DNA from 2 places in the Citrobacter sp. MNAZ 1397 genome. Region 1 is predicted to be linked to the other one. Evidence: predicted binding sites of a transcription regulator. Region 1 holds the regulator's gene; the other holds the start of a gene.
What was found. The regulator Fur, encoded in region 1, represses iron uptake genes when iron is present. The targets are predictions, from matches to a motif close to ATAATAATGAGAACNACTATCAA.

Region 1 (3,162 bases):
CTGTATGGGCGAGGGCAGGGTATATCCAGCCAACCGGGCAAACTCTGCTGGCATCAAACTGGAGCTTTATGCCGGGTACCTATCAGGGGGCGGAAGCCGGCGCAAAACTGGATTACGATGATAACGGCGCGCTGAGCTTCTCGTATATGTGGGCCAATGAATACAAAGCGCCGTGGTATAACGAAACGGATCATTTCTACCAGAACGATGGCGTGAGTAAAATCGACTACGTCCACTCTCTGGGCGCATCGTACGATTTTAAAAACAACCTTCTCCTTGAAGCCGCATTTGGTCAGGCACAAGGTTACGTTGATCAATACTTTGCCAAAGCCAGCTATAAGTTTGACGTCATAGGGAACCCGCTTTCCACCAGTTATCAGTTCTATGGTTCGCGCGACAAGGCCGATAACAACACCATCAATGATATTTACGACGGCACCGCGTGGTTACAGGCGCTCACCTTTGGTTATACGGTCGGTCCGGTGGATTTACGCCTTGAGGGAACCTGGGTCAAAGCCGATGGTCGCCAGGGCTATTTCAATTCACGTATGACGCCACGGTATGGCTCTTCCAATGGTCGCCTGGATATCTGGTGGGACAACCGTTCTGACTTTAACGCCCATAACGAGAAATCCGTCTTTGTCGGCGCCATGTATGACCTGAAAGGCTGGAATCTGCCTGGTTGGGCGGTTGGCGCATCGTACGTCTATGGCTGGGATGCCAAACCGTCTACTGTCTCCTCTGGCGACAAATACTACGATGCGGGCAACGCCATTAAAGAGTCAGCGTATAGCCTCGACCTGCTTTACACCGTGCAGGAAGGGATGGCAAAAGGCACGTTATTCAAGTTGCACTTCACCCAATATGATAACCATTCCAATATTCCGAGCTGGGGTGGTGGATATAACAACATCTTCCAGGACGAACGTGACGTGAAGTTTATCGTCATTGCGCCGCTGAATATTTTCTAATACCAGGGAGTGCCATGATGATGAAACCAATATTACTTGCCCTGCTAACGTTGGGACTTGCCGCCTGTGTGCAACAGCCGCAGGCGCCAAAGGAAGATGCGCGATTAAAAGAGGCTTACAGCGCCTGTATTAATACGGCAGAAGGTTCACCGGAGAAAACGGCGGCGTGCAGAAGCGTACTGGATGTTCTGCGCAAAGAGAAAGCACACCAGCAATTTGCGGAGGAAGAGAGTGTGCGCACGCTGGATTATCAGCAATGCCTTGAAGCGACGCATACCGGAAACGGGCAGGCGGTGAAAACCCGTTGTGACCAGATCTGGCAGGAGATTCATCACCATAACGCGGTAAATTAACCGTATCAAAGGCTCGCTTCGGCGGGCTTTTTTATGCGGTAAAGTCAGAAATAAAAAAGCCAACCCGGAGGTTGGCTTTTTTACGAAGCTGATGATTATTTCTCAGCGGCTTCGTGCGCGTTTTCGTCAGTACGGCAGTCGCCTTCGGCGCAATGGCCATAGAGGTACAGACTGTGGTTAGTCAGACGAATACCGTGTCTGGACGCGATCTCACGCTGACGCGCTTCAATAGAGTCATCACTGAACTCAATCACTTTGCCGCAATCCAGGCAAATTAAGTGATCGTGGTGATGCTGCTGGGTCAGTTCAAAGACGGACTTACCGCCTTCAAAGTTATGGCGGGTCACGATCCCGGCATCATCGAACTGGTTAAGCACACGGTACACCGTCGCCAGCCCAATCTCTTCGCCCATGTCGATCAGGCGCTTATATAAATCTTCCGCACTGACATGATGGTTCTCCGGCTCCTGAAGCACTTCCAGGATTTTTAACCGAGGAAGCGTGACTTTCAGGCCGGCCTTCTTTAATGCGGTATTGTTGTCAGTCATGCGGAATCTGTCCTGTTGCTAAACGATTCACTTCCCGTTGGGAAGCTACAAGGAATGCACCTGGGATAATGCGTCTCATTATAGAACTGCCATGCCTGAATGAAAACTGCAAGTCCTCAAGTAAAGTAAGCTTATAAAACGTGGTAGCGTCAACAAAGTCCTTTGTGTTACCCGTTTTAATCAGGGGTCATTGTACAGCGCTGGAGAAAAAAGTTAAAAAATTGTAGCAATTATTTCCATCGCTTTTATCTATTAATCAGGCGCAACCAGCAGGTTGCGCCAAACAACATCAGGCATTGATGATGTCATTCAGATGAAGTTCTTCGGAAATCTGTTTCACCCATTTATCGACACGGCCAGCGGTCAGTTCAGGCTGACGGTCTTCATCAATAGCAAGGCCAACGAAGTGGTTGTCGTCTGCCAGACCTTTGGACGCTTCAAAATGGTAACCTTCGGTCGGCCAGTGGCCTACGATGGTTGCGCCGCGCGGTTCAATGATGTCGCGGATAGTGCCCAACGCATCACAGAAATACTCTGCATAGTCTTCCTGATCGCCACAGCCAAACAGGGCAACCAGTTTGCCGTTAAAATCGATATCTTCCAGCGTCGGGAAAAAGTCATCCCAGTCACACTGTGCTTCACCATAATACCAGGTCGGGATGCCAAGCAGCAGGATGTCGTAACCTTCAAGATCCTCTTTGCTGCTTTTAGCAATGTCATGCACATCGGCAACATCTTTACCAAGTTGAGCCTGGATCATCTTTGCGATGTTTTCGGTATTACCGGTATCGCTGCCGAAAAAAATGCCTGTGATTGCCATGAGTAAAATAACCTCTTGAAACTTAATGATATGGTGGTGGCGATTGGCCCACGGATAAGGGCAATCATAGCAGATCAGAGAAGCACGCGGAAACTGCAATCACGCAAGACTGCACTCTGTGCAACATGAAAGTGAATTTTTGCGATAATTCAGAGGATTTCCTGGCTGTTCAGCGCGTTAAGCTGAGCCAGTAACATCTCTTCAATCAGTTCGCTGCGGCTCATTTCCCGCGCATCCGCCAGCGCGTTTAATGCGTCGACAGCCTCGGCGTTGAGTTTTAATTCGACGCGTTTAAGCCCACGAACCTTATCGCGTTTAAGCTGATTGCGCTTATTCACGCGCAATTGCTCGTCGCGAGAGAGCGGATTGGTTTTAGGACGTCCCGGGCGACGTTCATTCGCGAACAGATCTAATGTCGTGCGGTCCGTTTGTTCTTTAGCCATGATTTAAGAATACTACGGGAAGTACAA
Region 2 (3,162 bases), on a different contig from region 1:
ATAACGACGTTTATTTGACTTTAGACAATCAACCCAGCGACGAATTTATCTTAAAGCAAAATATTGATGCGCTCATTCAAAGTAAGAATGCCACTATCCAGCGCATTGCCCATGAGCTCATCTCCATCCCCGCAGCCCTCGTGCGCCTGAAGTGGCAAAATCGCCGGGAAATCTATGCTTTTCAGGTGAAAGAAGAGATCTATGGTGCGACCATTAACGCTATCGTGCAGGAACGTCCTGACCTGCTGGAAAAAGTAATGGCCAGACTGGAAGCCAATTACCAGCATATTCTTGCCAGAGAGACAGCAACCCTGCGTATCAGCCGCAAACTTGCCGATGCAGAATACCGTACCGCAGTTGTGACTACCGTCGCGCCTGAGGAAAAAACCACGCCAGAAGACGCTGTAACGCCCCTCACCTCAGAGCCTGCGCAAGCGCAGAAATAACCTTATAATCCCCCCTGTTACTATCAATAATTATTCACCCTATTTGATTATTCACTGAATAATCCCCGCGTTTAATGATTTACACATTCTTAAGTGCAAATTAAACATCCCTAAAATAATGCGTTATAGCGTTAGCTGAGCGGGATCCTGAAATGAAAAAGGCCGGCCCACAGGCCAGCCTTAATAAGCAAACGCGAGGGTTACTTCGCGGCTGCGGTCTCTTCTCCGACCAGGCCAATTTTGAGATATCCCGCGCGATGCAGGGTATCCATCACCTTCATAATGGTTTCGTAGTCAACGGTCTTATCTGCGCGGAAGAAAACCGTCGTATCCTTCTTCCCTTCGGTGACAGCATTGAGCTCAGTAACCATCGTTTCATCGGTCACCGACTCGTTGCCAATAAACATGGTGTTATCCGCTTTTACGGACAGGTAAATCGGTTTTTCCGGGCGCGGCTGCGGCTGGCTGGTAGAAGCCGGCAGATTAACTTTCACATCTACCGTCGCAAGCGGCGCGGCCACCATGAAGATAATCAGCAGAACCAGCATAACGTCGATAAACGGCGTTACGTTGATTTCGTGCATTTCGCCGTTATCGTCGAGGTTTTCGTTAAGACGCATTGCCATGGGGCATTAACCTACTCGTAGTTTCTGGGCGGCGTGGACAGGTTTTGCAGAGGCGCTGGCAGCCAGGTCCAGGTCGCGGCTTTGCAGCAGCAGAACCTGTGCGGCAACATCACCGAGCGTCGCTTTATAACCGCCGATCATGCGGGCGAAGATGTTATAGATAACCACCGCAGGAATCGCTGCCACCAGGCCGATCGCAGTCGCCAACAGCGCTTCCGCGATACCCGGCGCGACCACAGCAAGGTTAGTGGTCTGCGTCTGGGCAATACCGATGAAGCTGTTCATGATACCCCATACGGTACCAAACAACCCCACAAACGGGGAGATGGCGCCGATAGTCGCCAGGTAACCATTGCCACGGCCCATATGACGGCCCGTAGCGGCAACGCGACGTTCCAGACGGAAGCCCGTACGCTCTTTAATGCCTTCGTTATCTTCGCTACCTGCGGACAACTCCAGCTCATTTTGGGCTTCGTTAAGTAACTGCGTACTCAGACTTCTGGCATGGAAAGAGGAGGCAATTTCACTGGCCTGATCCAGCGAACGGGCATCGGCCAATAATTGCTGCTCACGTTTCAGACGGCGTTTATGCGCAATCATCTCAGCACTTTTACTAAAGAAGATTGCCCAGGTGACCACTGATGCCAGCATCAACCCGATCATCACAATTTTTACTACGATGTCGGCATGTTGATACATACCCCAAACGGAAAGATCCGCCTGCATCAAATTATTACCCACTGTGTATCTCCACGACGCATATCACAAAATCTGAGCATAATAATATCAAAACATCGTCGAATTGATAGTAGTTCTCATTAGTATTTACATACTGCCGTAATATCCCCGCGTTTTCCTTGCGCTCACGCAGTAAAAAAGTCTCATAGCTGAATATTCATAAAATTTTATGCTTTATCAGAACGGGTATCGATGCATCACCTGGCATTCATGGTAGTCTGGACATCCAGACGTATAAAAACAGGTTAAGCGAACATGACGGCGAAGCATATTGATACTGCTCTGGTTAACGCGGGGCGCAGCAAAAAATACACGCAGGGTTCGGTGAATAGCGTTATTCAGCGAGCTTCCTCTCTGGTTTTCGATACGGTCGAGGCGAAAAAGCAGGCCACGCGCAACCGCGCGAAGGGCGAGCTTTTTTACGGACGTCGCGGCACGCTGACCCATTTCTCGTTACAGGAAGCCATGTGCGAGCTGGAAGGTGGCGCAGGCTGTGCTCTTTTCCCCTGCGGCGCAGCCGCGGTAGCCAATACCATTCTGGCGTTTGTCGAACAGGGCGACCATATCCTGATGACCAACACGGCCTATGAACCCACACAGGATTTCAGCACCAAAATCCTCGCCAAACTCGGGGTAACCACCAGCTGGTTTGACCCGATGATCGGCGCAAGCATTGTGCGTCTGATACAGCCCAATACCAAAATCGTGTTCCTCGAATCACCAGGTTCGATAACCATGGAAGTCCATGACGTGCCGGCAATCGTGCAGGCAGTCAGAAGCGTTGCGCCCGAGGCGATCATTATGATCGACAATACCTGGGCTGCGGGCATTCTCTTTAAGGCGCTTGAGTTCGATATCGATATTTCTATTCAGGCAGCCACCAAATACCTGATTGGTCACTCTGATGGCATGATTGGTACCGCGGTTTCCAACGCCCGCTGTTGGGATCAACTGCGCGAGAATGCCTATCTGATGGGGCAAATGGTCGATGCTGATACGGCGTATATGACCAGTCGCGGCCTGCGTACCCTTGGCGTACGCCTGCGTCAACATCATGAAAGCAGCCTGAAAATCGCACAGTGGCTGGCTTCGCACCCGCAAGTCGCGCAGGTTAACCATCCGGCGCTGCCAGGTAGCAAAGGACATGAGTTCTGGAAGCGCGATTTTAACGGCAGCAGCGGTCTGTTTTCCTTCATTCTGAACAAGCGTCTTAACAATGAAGAGATGGCAGCCTACCTCGATAATTTCTCGCTGTTCAGCATGGCCTACTCCTGGGGCGGGTATGAATCATTAATTCTGGCAAATCAACCGGAACAGATCGCAGCTATCCGTCCTGACGGCGGCGTGGATTT

Region 2: a site for Fur is predicted at 1,875-1,897, ahead of exbB (tol-pal system-associated acyl-CoA thioesterase). Genes of this name have one in related genera too.

Annotation. Positions count from the first base shown of each region.
Region 1 covers NZ_JAKIVH010000001.1:2,558,773-2,561,934, reverse strand. Annotated here, with positions in the region: gene chiP (chitoporin ChiP) at 1-971, shown strand, start outside; gene chiQ (ChiQ/YbfN family lipoprotein) at 989-1,324, shown strand; gene fur (ferric iron uptake transcriptional regulator) at 1,420-1,872, opposite strand; gene fldA (flavodoxin FldA) at 2,162-2,692, opposite strand; gene ybfE (LexA regulated protein) at 2,842-3,135, opposite strand.
Region 2 covers NZ_JAKIVH010000004.1:139,310-142,471, forward strand. Annotated here, with positions in the region: gene L2097_RS20240 (cytoplasmic protein) at 1-446, shown strand, start outside; gene exbD (TonB system transport protein ExbD) at 647-1,072, opposite strand; gene exbB (tol-pal system-associated acyl-CoA thioesterase) at 1,079-1,813, opposite strand; gene metC (cystathionine beta-lyase) at 2,066-3,162, shown strand, end outside.